One region of the Solibacillus sp. NPDC093137 genome, then DNA from elsewhere that is predicted to be linked to it. Evidence: riboswitches for the same ligand, from Rfam matches in the RefSeq annotation. Region 1 holds a riboswitch; each other region holds the start of a gene.
What was found. A riboswitch is a leader RNA that binds a small molecule or an ion and turns the genes downstream of it on or off. The one in region 1 is predicted to bind thiamine pyrophosphate.
Positions count from the first base shown of each region.

Region 2: linked by a shared signal. The riboswitch ahead of tenA (thiaminase II) and the one ahead of thiW (energy coupling factor transporter S component ThiW) in region 1 are both predicted to bind thiamine pyrophosphate.
Region 3: linked by a shared signal. The riboswitch ahead of thiT (energy-coupled thiamine transporter ThiT) and the one ahead of thiW (energy coupling factor transporter S component ThiW) in region 1 are both predicted to bind thiamine pyrophosphate.

Region 1 covers NZ_JBNNVH010000003.1:50,990-55,249, reverse strand. Annotated here, with positions in the region: gene ACQKN3_RS13315 (nucleotidyltransferase) at 137-838, shown strand; gene ACQKN3_RS13310 (cupin domain-containing protein) at 917-1,489, shown strand; TPP riboswitch at 1,599-1,687, shown strand; gene thiW (energy coupling factor transporter S component ThiW) at 1,775-2,281, shown strand; gene ACQKN3_RS13300 (VOC family protein) at 2,382-2,777, opposite strand; gene ACQKN3_RS13295 (SRPBCC family protein) at 3,063-3,560, opposite strand; gene ACQKN3_RS13290 (S-ribosylhomocysteine lyase) at 3,682-4,152, opposite strand; gene ACQKN3_RS13285 (amino acid ABC transporter ATP-binding protein) at 4,168-4,260, opposite strand, start outside.
Region 2 covers NZ_JBNNVH010000001.1:232,974-237,233, forward strand. Annotated here, with positions in the region: gene ACQKN3_RS01130 (glycoside hydrolase family 18 protein) at 1-1,117, shown strand, start outside; gene ACQKN3_RS01135 (NAD(P)H-dependent flavin oxidoreductase) at 1,240-2,220, shown strand; TPP riboswitch at 2,358-2,456, shown strand; TPP riboswitch at 2,523-2,621, shown strand; gene tenA (thiaminase II) at 2,699-3,391, shown strand; gene thiM (hydroxyethylthiazole kinase) at 3,369-4,112, shown strand; gene thiD (bifunctional hydroxymethylpyrimidine kinase/phosphomethylpyrimidine kinase) at 4,109-4,260, shown strand, end outside.
Region 3 covers NZ_JBNNVH010000005.1:153,200-157,459, forward strand. Annotated here, with positions in the region: gene ACQKN3_RS16005 (AAA family ATPase) at 1-811, shown strand, start outside; gene ACQKN3_RS16010 (hypothetical protein) at 862-993, opposite strand; gene ACQKN3_RS16015 (DUF4870 domain-containing protein) at 1,062-1,394, opposite strand; TPP riboswitch at 1,510-1,618, shown strand; gene thiT (energy-coupled thiamine transporter ThiT) at 1,749-2,315, shown strand; gene map (type I methionyl aminopeptidase) at 2,503-3,255, shown strand; gene ACQKN3_RS16030 (polyphosphate kinase 2 family protein) at 3,428-4,260, shown strand, end outside.

The DNA of each region.
Region 1 (4,260 bases):
GGAGTGCTTTATTTGAAGATGTCGGATGGTTATTAGAACAACTGAGTGCCGTGATTAGAACTATTTACATGCCTCCTGTTTTATTTGAAACTATTTCCATCCAATCGACGTAGAATAGAACAATGGAGGTGTACGGATGAGAAACTTATCTTCATATATGATGCTTACTGGGATATTGATCACTGCCCTATGCGGGAACTGGATCATTCTTAATTATGATGAGGTCGTGATTTATCCGAAAGCTTCTTATCTTACTTTCGGAATCGGATTAGTACTGGTAGGATGCACTTTTGTAATGAATCAAATCTTCAGTTACCGGGAACAGGAAAAAGCACATACAAAAGATAAACGGCATGCTCTAAACGAATGGCTTTCTGCTAATCAGCCAGTTAATAAATGGTTGAGTGGACTTGTTGTTCTACCGCTTGTGATCGCACCGTTTTATAGCTGGACGCTGTTTTTTACGATGCTGGAATGGTATTTATTTTCGGGGCTTGTAATAGCCGGTATTGTTTACATCCTGAAAGGTGACAGAGTAGAAGACAATAAGGACTGGGAGTATAAAGGGAAGACAAAAATGATGCTTGATCTGATCGATTACCGCAAACATCCCTTTAATATTTCGCTTATTATCTACATCCTGGTCATTGTCAGTTTTGTGTTAAGCAAGAGGTTGGATATTCCGCTCTATATGGAAACAGGGGGCAACTCGCGCTACGTTACTTCTTTGCCAACAATTTCATTTTTAATGTCTTCCTTAATGGTCGTGAGTACGTTTATTTATACCCTGTTTATTTTAATTTTCACATTAATCAATGCGTTGTATGTGTATTTTTAAATGGATGGCTACTAACGACATAGGCACACACTGGTAAATTATTGCATATTTTAACTACAATAAAAAAGAGGTGAACTATTGAATTCGAATCAAGATTATACATCAGTGCAACCCCAGTTTACATTCGACCTTAATAAAAACCCGTTGTTCGTTAAAGACCAGCAAAATTTTATTAATGTAATGGGCGTCAACCAGTTAAATACACTGGATAATATATCGCTGCTTGATATTTATTTGAGTGCCAATAATGTGATTGAACCGCACTATCACCAAAATGCGGCGGAACTTGTTTACTGTATTGCGGGGAGTGCGATTGTTTCGATTTTGAATCCGTTTACGAAACAGCTGATGCATTTTCCGATTACCCCCGGTCAAGTAGCGAACGTTCCTCAAGGGTGGTGGCATTACGAAGTCGCTACGCAAAACAACACGCATCTGCTTGCCATTTTTAATGCTCCGACACCGGAAGTCATTTTAGGTTCCGACCTCCTTAAGCTGACACCAGCAAATATTATGGCCCATACGTATGGCATGAACGAAAATTTATGGCAGCAGGCAATTGCTCCTGTCAGACCGAATACTTTCATCGGTCCGCCAAACCCTTGGCAACATGCCCAACCCGGTAATTATGGCGGCGGGTATGAGCAGTAGTTTTTCTCGGTCAAAGGAATCAAATTTAGAAAATGCATTTGCATAATGAAACGGCCGTGTTATGATAATTGTGAAATTAACCTAATATTGGAAGCAGATGATCTGCTCATAAAACTACTAGGGGCGCCTTTTGGCTGAGAAGTACCCTTTGCACCTGATCTAGGTAATACTAGCGTAGGAAAGTAGTGTCGATCCCCTATTTTTATTTTTGTATAGGCCACGATACCACTTTCTTAAATGAAAGTGGTTTTTTTGTTGCAAAAATTATTATAAAGGATGGTAGAAATGAATAAAACGAGAAAACTTACATATTCCGCGATTATCGCAGCGATTACGACGATTCTCAGCAGTTTGGTGTATATCCCATTAGGTTTTGCAAAAATTTTTCCGATTCAGCACTTTGCCAATGTCGTATCGGCGGTACTGCTCGGTCCATGGTATGCGGTATTACAGGCGTTTCTTACGTCGACGTTAAGAAATTTGATGGGGACAGGCAGTATCTTTGCCTATCCGGGGAGTATGATTGGCGCACTTCTCGCTGCATTTTTGTTTGCGAAAACGAAGAAGTTGGCGTTTGCAGCTGTAGGTGAAGTGATTGGGACAGGGTTGCTCGGTGCGATGGCTACTTATCCGATTGCGATTTTATTTTTAGGTCAGGAAGCGGCACTGTTCGGTTTTGTCCCGGCATTTATGATGAGTTCTTTTGCGGGTGCGCTTTTAGGCTATGGCCTGCTGAAGATTATGGTGAGAAATCGGGCATTTGGCGGGATGCTTTATCAGAATGTTGGGTGAATAGCTGGCGTTGAACGCAAGGGATTTATTATTAGAAGACTTTAAAATATATTAGAAAATGAAGCGCCGGGTATCGAGTCATGGCACCCGGCACATTTTATTAAGCTAAATTGATCTGCCATGACACGCCGTAACGGTCATTTAGCCAGCCGAACTTCTTACTGAAACCGTAATCACCGATTGGCATTAGCGGATGTCCGCCTTCAAGCAGTTTTTCATAAAGATGATCGATTTCTTCTTCTGTATCACATGTAATAAAAATAGAAAATGACGGTGTGAAGTCAAACTCATGTTTTATATTACTGTCAATGCACATAAATTCCTGACCTTTTATCGAAAAAGTTGCTTGCATAACTTTCCCTTCATCTCCGCCTTCATTTGCTCCATAGCGGACAATACTCGTAATTTCTGCGTCCTCGATAACGGATGTGTAGAAGTTCATTGCTTCTTCTGCAACGCCGCCTTGAAACATTAAAAATGGTTTTGCGCTTTTCATTGTACCCGTCCCCTTCTGAATTCAAATTTACACCACTTCAATTTAGCCTATTTTACCATTTTCGCGAACTTTTCTCCCTATAAGTTAGAGGCATCTCCTAACTAGACGGTGCCTTTGATTTAATATTTAAATTTCGCGATGAGCTGTTGTTCCGAAGATGCGGCTACTTCTTCTGGAACCGTATAAAGATATAGTAGAACAATTCAACCTTTTATTAGAAAATTTTCCCCGAAAATTCAATCACCGGATGGTCATAACCCCCCACCTTGTGTTTTATTATACGTCCTAACCTTGATAGCTCACTTTTCCGGTCTCAACTAATTCCTTCAGACCCATGAACATTAAATTCCAGCCATGTTCTGTGCCATCTCGCATTTCATCTAGAGCTTTTACGATGTCTGCATCTGTCCATTGCTCTTCATTTTCAACATGGATCAGTTGGGTGAACGTCATTTCACTGCCTTGTCCCAACTCTTTCAGCTCCACTGTGATTGTATCTTCCAGTTCGCTGAATTGCGGCATTTTAAAAGTGAACACGATTTTTTCAGGCGAATTGATTTCAACATACTTCCCGATCGCCCGGTAGTCTACACCTTGCCGGTGGTCTACAATTTCCCAACTGCCCCCTACTTTTGGGTCATTTTGTGCAACCTTATTCGTCCCTTCCAATGTAAAGAACCACTTTTTTATCATTACAGGATTCAACCATGCGTCAAACACTTTTTCAGGCTTTACATTAAATTCTCTTTTCATTGTTAATGTAGTCGTTGAGGTATTGTTCATTCAAATTCTCCTTTTAGTTACTTTAGTTTATTAATAACCTATTCACAGGAACTTTTAAAACAATTGCTCCAATAAAAAAGCCTCCTGCGAGATAACCCTCACAGGAGACGTGCTTCATTAATTATTCTCCGAAAACGATATGCCACTCGGCGCGGCCTGCTAAAAATTCCTCAGCTAATGCTTTTGCGCCTTCTAAACTATGGCTTGCCGCCCAGCCGCATTGCACTTCATTACATGCTGGAACAGCCTCTGCCTTCAGCACATCTTGCAGCGTATTTTCAATAATCGTTAATACGCCGTCATAGTCATTGTAGTTCAGTAATGCCAAGTAGAAGCCTGTTTGGCAGCCCATTGGCGATAAATCAACGACATCTTCGCTATGATTGCGGATACGGTCAGCCATTAAATGCTCTAAAGAGTGTAGTGACGGCATTTCCATATGTGCCTTGTTCGGCTGTTTGAAACGGATATCGTATTTTGTTACGACATCACCTTTCGCTCCTGTTTTTGTACCGGCAAGTCGTACATAAGGTGCCACTACTTTCGTATGGTCTAAATCAAAGCTCTCTACATTTGTTTTTTCTTTTGTCATGTTGAATCCCCCTAGTTAAATAAATTGCATCGATTTTATAAATTGTTGAATCCGTTCGTTGTTGTTTGCCGTAAAGAAGTTTTCGGTTACGCCGTCATAGCCGATTTC
Region 2 (4,260 bases), on a different contig from region 1:
GGATAGTTTATGGTCAATTGGTCAACGTTTTCAGGTGAATTATTTAACGCTCGCACAAGCAAATGGCTTGAATCCAGATGCGTTGCTGATGATTGGCACCTCATTGTATATACCGGAACCAACTAAAAGGTCCGCAGAAATTTTGGCATATGTAGAACCAAGAGGCGATGAAATAAGTGATACGCTGCTCGACCAAGTTCGGGAGGCAAGTCCTTATTTAACGTATTTAGCTATTTTCAGTTTTGAAGCAAGACGGGATGGTTCATTAAAAGCGCCTACAATTAACCCATTACCGGAAATTGCTGAACAAAATAATACAGGAATAGCAATGGCAATCACTAATCTCGAGGATTATCAGTTTAGTGCTGAGCTAGCACGTGATATTTTCCAAAGTGTTGCTGTTCAAAATTTACTGCTGGACAATATCATTGCTGAAGCAAAGCGTATCGGAAATATTTCGGATATTCATTTTGATTTTGAACGGATTGCACGCGATCAGCGGGAAGCTTATAATAATTTCCTCCGAAGAGCTGTCGAGCGTATGCATGCGGAAGGATATACCGTTTCTACCGCATTGGCTCCAAAAACGAGAGCCGATCAGCCAGGGGAATGGTTTATGGGCCATGACTATAAGGCGCACGGCGAAATAGTGGATTTTGTTATGTTGATGACATATGAGTGGGGCTATTCTGCTGGACCTCCAATGGCCGTTTCTCCGCTGCCTCAAGTCGAACAAGTAGTACAATATGCATTAACAGAAATTCCTGCAAATAAAATTTTACTTGGGCAAAATTTGTATGGTTACGATTGGACATTACCTTTTGTACAAGGAGGAGATTACGCAGAAGCGATAAGCCCGCAACGTGCAATTGAAGTGGCCAAACGCTACAACGCAGCAATCCAATTTGACTATACAGCACAGGCACCCTACTTTAACTACTATGATGAGCAAGGGCGTTCACATATTGTCTGGTTTGAAGATGCACGTTCGATTCAGGCGAAGTTCGATTTAGTAAAGCGATTAAATTTGCGCGGAGTCGGCTATTGGAAGCTCGGTCTGCCATTCCCGCAAAATTGGCAGCTCATCGGGGCTAATTTTAATGTAGTGAAGAAATAGCAAAAAGGAAAGAAAGTCAGATGAAAAAACATCTGACTTTTTGATTGTCATCTAAATTAAGAAGGAGATTTTATTGAAGCTGATGAAGTATTAGTAGTAGCTGAATAAAAGGGGGATTATAGATGGGGAATATTCCGGAAATTTTAAAAAACTTACGTATCCCAGTGATCGGGGCACCATTGTTTATTATTAGCAATCCGAAATTGGTCATTGAACAATGTAAGGCAGGAATAGTCGGGTCAATGCCTGCGTTAAATGCAAGACCGGCAAGCCAGTTGGATGAATGGTTAGCTGAAATTACAGAGGAGTTGGCCAGCTATAATGCCAAAAATCCGGATCATCCGGCTGCGCCATTTGCCATTAATCAGATTGTTCATAAAACAAATGAACGTCTGGAACAGGATATGGAGCTTTGTGTGAAATATAAAGTTCCGATGATTATTACTTCACTTGGGGCACGTGAAGAAGTATTTGAGGCAGCACATCGTTATGGAGGCATCGTTTTCCATGATGTCATTAACAATCATTTTGCAAAAAAAGCGATTCAAAAAGGTGCAGACGGCATCATTGCTGTAGCAACAGGTGCAGGTGGCCATGCAGGTCAGCAAAGCCCATTTGCGCTTGTACAGGAAATCCGTGAATGGTTTGACGGCCCATTAGCTTTATCAGGATCAATCGCACGAGGACATTCGGTATTGGCTGCACAGGCGATGGGGGCTGATTTTGGCTATATCGGTTCACCATTCATCGCGACCGAAGAAGCGTTTGCTCGTCAAGAATATAAACAGATGATTGTTGATAGTACTGCAGAAGATATTGTATACAGCAATTTATTTACAGGGATTCACGGTAATTATTTGAAAGGTTCTATCATGAACGCGGGGATGGACCCGAGTAATTTAAAAGAAAGTGATCCTTCAGCAATGAACTTTAACGATAATACCGCAAAAGCCTGGAAAGATATTTGGGGCAGCGGGCAAGGAATTGGCGCGATTAAAGAGATTACTTCCACAAAACAATATGTCGATAAACTGGCCGAGGAATATGCTCAGGCTTATCAGGAACTGACTGGTAAAAGATCTGCAGTAACCCATCTACAATAGATGTCAGCGCATCATTAGTAACAAAATTTTTACTAACGATGCGCTATTTTGTGAATTTGTTATTGAACTATTAATTTCGTAATTTTGTGAATTCACTTGCCCGGGTCGAATTAATTTGTTACACTCGGGGTAATTAAATGCATTTGCGGGGGGACACAGCAGTGTTGAGAAGGTTAAAACCTGACCCTTAGAACCTGGCCGTTAATACGGACGTAGGGAGCAAAGTACACGCTATACATATGTACTTACTTTGGCTCCGCGTATCCTTTACGTGGAGTCTTTCTTTTGCAAATATACAAGCATTTGATTTGCGGGGGGACACATCAGTGTTGAGAAGGTTAAAACCTGACCCTTGGAACCTGGCCGTTAATACGGACGTAGGGAGCAATGAAAAGTGGTACGTACACTTTTTGGGGACGTCTCTCTATATGTTGAGACGTCTTTTTTGTGCTTCCGCCAACAAAAAGGAGGAGTAACAATGGGATTTTGTGAAAAAGTAAGGAAAGAAACGGATTTTTATTGGGAGGCTAGCTTCTATCATCCTTTTGTACAAGGGATTGCAGATGGGAGTCTACCGCTGGAGAAGTTTAAGTTTTATATGCTGCAGGATGCGTATTATTTAAAACATTATACGAAAGTATTAGCCCTTGCAGCTGCAAAAGCGACAACGGATGATGATGTTCAATATTTTCTGCAAACAGCAAAGTTTATCCATGATGCCGAGCTTGAGTTACACCGTACAACGTTTAAAGAATTAGGTGTGACTGTGGATGATTTAGAACAATTCGAACCGGCACCAGCAGCCTATAACTATGTGAGCCATATGTACAATGCAGTGCATAACGGAGATGTAGCAGAAGCATTTGCGGCAATCCTGCCATGCCCATGGCTGTATCAGGAAATTGGGCAAAGATTAAAAGATGCATGCCCGAATATACCTCTTTATGAACAGTGGATTGCATTATATGCTTCCGAGGAGATGCTTCAAAATATTGAAGTACAAAAATCGATGCTGGATCGATATGCGAAAGAACAACCTGCAAAGCTAAAAGTATTGCAGGAGCATTTTAAGAAAAGCTGTTATTACGAATGGATGTTCTGGGAGATGCCTTGGACAAAGCAAAGCTGGGAACAAGGGGTGTATATAAATGAGTCTGCAAGCAATTTATAATAAACAACCATTAGTTCATTGTATTACCAACTATGTTGTCGCAAATTTTACAGCGAATGGCTTGCTGGCGGTAGGAGCTTCACCAGTAATGGCGGATGCAATAGAAGAAGTGGGTGAAATGGCTGCCCAGGCCAATGCTTTGCTTTTAAACATGGGCACTTTGAATGAACGGACAATAGAGTCGATGAAGAAAGCAGGACTTAGCGCAAACATGCATAATACTCCGGTTGTTCTGGATCCAGTAGGTGTAGGGGCAACGAAGTTTCGAGCTGAGACAGCACAACAATTGCTCGACCTTTTAAAGATTAATGTAATCCGTTGCAATATTGGAGAAATGGCGGCTCTTGCGGGAGTAAATTGGGCGTCTAAAGGTGTGGATAGTGGCAAAGGAGATATCGATGTTGCAGTGACTGCCAAAAAGTTGGCTAATAACTATCAATGTATTGTGATCGTAACAGGAGAACAAGATGTTATTACTGATGGGATAAGAGTGGAATTTGTAGAGGGTGGTCATGAAAAGGTGACAAAAATGACGGGGAGTGGCTGCTTGCTTAGTGCCTTTTGTGCAGCGGTGCTTGCAAACAGTAAAGAACCGTTTGATGACTTACAAACGCTGCTGAATGAATATAAACAGGCAAGTGCCAATTCTGTTGCAGCTATAGGAACTTTCCACACAAATTTCTTGAATGAACTAGAAAATTTAGCGGAGGGACGACAATGATTACATGTACGATAGCAGGCTCGGATAGCGGTGGCGGTGCAGGCATCCAAGCCGATTTAAAAACGTTTCAGGAACTCCGTGTATTCGGTACATCAGTAATCACCGCATTAACCGCTCAAAATACTGAAGGAGTGCATGGAATTTTTCC
Region 3 (4,260 bases), on a different contig from region 1:
TGTACAGCAGCAAATTCAGGATGCGGTTGAAGCGTACAAACAAAGTGTTCATACATTATCTGTTCAAATTGCTGAGGAAGAACCTTTGCTCGAAGGAAAAGAACGAGCTGATTTAACAGAATGTGAGCAACTGATTCATGAGCTGAATGAGCAGATCGAGGCACAGTATTCGAAAATGACATTGATCCAGTCCTATGTGGAGCAATGTGAGGAGACGCGCGATAAACTTGACCAATCCGCACAGCAGATTGAAAGCTATAAAGCGAAACTGATGCAAGTCGAACATGTTTATAATTTAATTCGCGGTCAAAATGATGCGAAGATTTCATTTGAGCGGTTTGTACAAATCGGCTATTTGGAAAAAGTGACGCATGCGGCAAATGAACGTTTGCGTGTCTTATCAAATGGCCAATACTTCCTGAAATCTACAGGAAGGAAAGAAGGAAATGCCCAAAGCGGACTCAGCATCGATGTATATGACAGTCATACAGGGCAAACGCGGGATGTAAAAACACTGTCCGGTGGTGAAAAATTCAATGCCTCACTTTCATTAGCTTTAGGAATGGCCGATGTTATTCAAAGTGTTCAAGGAAGTGTGCATATCGATACGATGTTTATTGATGAAGGATTCGGTACTTTGGATGAGGAAGCGTTAAGAAGAGCGATCGATATATTAATCGATCTTCAGCAAACAGGGCGCTTAATCGGCGTCATTTCCCATGTGGCCGAATTAAAAGCAGCAATGCCAGCTATTTTGCAAGTACAAAAGCTAAAAGAAGGCTACAGTAAAACTGAGATTATTATTAAGTAAGAAAAAAAACACATTTCCCTCCAGTTAAAGTGGGAAATGTGTTTTTTGCGTCAACGTTTTGGAGTTCGTCGTGAAGTTGCTGGTTGGGGTGTAGTTTTTTTGTTGTCCATCATTTTTTTAATGATCGGATACACGATTGGTCCATATTTAATTGCTGTTTTAATGAGTTTTTTTAATTTCATTAGTAAACACTCCTTAACGAATACATTTCGTATAAAAAATATACCCAAAGATGGAGCGTTCATAAACATTAACGTAAAACTTTAATCGCTTGAGCTAAATTCCATATCGCCAGGATAAACGTAATAACAACTAAAAAAATAAATCCGATAAAATGCGAACTAATAAAAAAGTCCTGAATGCTCAAGATCAAAGTGTCATTCCAGGAAAGAACGGAAGTGAAAAAGTAAATCATATAAAAAATCCCTAACAGTATCGGTATGAGTTGGGTAATAAAAGCTTTTTTAGAATGGCCTTTAACGGCATCATCTTTCGTAACAATAAATATAATTAACGGTAAAATAAACGGTGCAAAATAAAAGCTCAAATAGCTCAGTGCACTTAAACCTTTCGATTGATCCATTATTTATCACTCCTTCGTATCTAGTATATGTAATTCTATTACGTTTCAAAATAATAGCTGTTGAAAGTTGTAAAAATATTCGTTACAATGAGCATGTTCAAACAATAAAAATTAGATGTACCACAAGGGGTGCCGAGAAAGTCGGCTGAGATTGTGCACGGGATTGCACTGACTCTTTGAACCTGTAAGTTAGCACTTGCGTAGGGATGTGGATAGAATCCGACTGTTCAAACGATAGTCAGGCTTTTGTCCTGATTATCGTTTTTTACTTTTTCTAAATACCTAGAAGAAGTAAAAGTTCCATTCTATCCCTCTTCACTTTTGTTACATCGGATAAAAGAAAGGGGCATTGTTATGGACAGAAAGAAATTATTGATGATGGTGGAGATAGCGATATTTGCTGCCATCGGACTTGTGTTGGATCAAGTATCATTTAAAATGTGGGCACAAGGCGGGTCAATCAGCTTTGTTATGGTACCGATCATGTTAATGGCCATTCGTTGGGGATTAACAGCAGGACTTGCAACAGGCTTGCTGATCGGCGTGATGCAAATGATGTTCGGTGCATACATTGTACACTGGCTTCAGGCTATTTTAGATTACGGTCTTGCATTTACAGTAGTAGGGTTAGCGGCAATTGTAAGAAAGCCGTTATTAGAGGCTGCACAATCGCTCAATAAAGTGAAAATGGCATTTTATATCGTCATTGGGGCACTTATAGGTGGTGCTTTAAGATTTGTATCGCACTTGCTTGCAGGTGTCGTGTTCTTTAAAGAATATGCAGGCGATGATAATGTATGGGCCTATTCAATTATCTACAACAGTACTTATATGGTACCTGCTACTATACTTACGGCAATTATCGCAGTTGTTTTATTCACATCTGCACCTCGTTTACTGCAAAAAGTAAAAACAACATAACGAATAGAAAACTCAAAGCTTGCAGTGAGGAATACTTTTCCTGCTGCAAGTTTTTTCATATTAATAGTAGAAAGTTGTACTAAATTAGTAATTAAACGGCAAATTTTAAAATCCTTGAACAATTACAACCGATTTTAAGTATGCTATAGTTAAGGATAGACATTGTTTAAGAGGAAGGAAGTTACACATGATTGTTACTACTCAAGAAGAAATCCAGGCGTTTAAAAAAATTGGACGCATTTGTGCTGAAATTCGTGAGGCGATGAAAGCTGCGACAGTACCTGGCGTGACAACGAAAGAATTAGATGAAATTGCAGGCCGTATGTTTGCGGAAGCAGGCGCGGTTTCGGGTCCTAAAGGTGAATACGATTTTCCGGGATATACATGCATTTCAGTAAATCACGAAGTTGCACATGGTATTCCAGGTAACAAGGTTATTCAGGAAGGCGATATCGTAAACATTGATGTTTCGGGCTCTTTAAACGGGTATTTTGCAGATACAGGTATTTCATTTGTTGTTGGTGAAGGTTATGAAGATAAAGAAAAACTTTGCACTGTAGCAAAATCAGCATTTGATCGTGCAATGACAAAGGTGAAAGCAGGTTCAAAATTAAATCAAATCGGTAAAGCAGTAGAGCGTGAAGCACGTGAACACGGGTTGACAGTAATTATGAACTTAACAGGTCATGGCTTAGGTAAATCATTACACGAAGAGCCAAACCATGTATTGAACTATTATGATGCTTGGGATACAACAATCATGAAAGAAGGCATGGTGTTGGCAGTAGAGCCGTTTATTTCGGCGAAGGCTGAGCATATCGTAGAATCAGGTGACGGCTGGACATTCATTACACCGGACAAATCATTAGTTGCCCAAATCGAACACTCGATTATCGTAACTAAAGACAAACCGATTATTTTAACAACATTAGAAGATTAAGTTATAAACGTGGGTGCATATATAAGTGCGCCCGCTTTTTTTTGTTCTATCAAAACAAGGCTTCAACATAAAATAATCAAACGATTCAAATAAATGACTGCAACAATTACCAATTCCATGCACTTTCAAGTAAAATATACATAAATAACCGGAGTAGGGGAGGCAGCACTATTTGAAAAAGCTAAAAGATATGGATTTATCGCAAAAACTGGAGAAAGAGGTCTATAAGAAGCAATTGAAAGCTTTACAATACGAAATGCTAAACGCCCAGCAATTTTTATTCAACAATAAAATAGGCCTTATTATTGCATTTGAAGGTATGGATGCAGCGGGCAAAGGGGGAGCGATCAAGCGCCTAACTGAACGTATCGATCCGCGCGGGTTAATGGTATGGCCCATCTCAGCCCCGCAGCCCCATGAAATGCGGTATCATTATATGCAACGTTTCTGGAGAAAGTTGCCGCAGCATGGCCAAATCGCAATTTTCGACCGTTCCTGGTATGGGCGGGTACTTGTGGAGCGCATAGAAGGATTTGCTGAAGAGACAGAGTGGAAACGCGCTTATGAAGAAATTAATAGCTTTGAGAAACAATTGACAGATGAAGATTATATAATGATTAAATTTTGGATCCATATCGATTCCGATGAACAACTTAAACGTTTTAATGAAAGAGCAGCCGATCCGTATAAATCATGGAAATTGACGGCTGAAGATTGGCGGAATCGTGATAAATTTGATTTATATTGTGAGGCAGCCGATGAAATGTTCGAAAAAACCAATTCGGAAGACGCCCCTTGGCACTTAATAGCAGGGAACGACAAAAACTATGCACGTGTTCAAGTACTAAAAGAAACAGTTGCCCATATAGAAAAAGAAGTTACAAAACGGGGCATGAAGCTTACGAACATTTTCGAAAAAGGTAATGAAACAGCTCCAGATAAAGAAAAAACGGAATTTATAGATATAAAGCCAAAGCCTGTAAAATCAAAAAAGAAAAAGTTGAA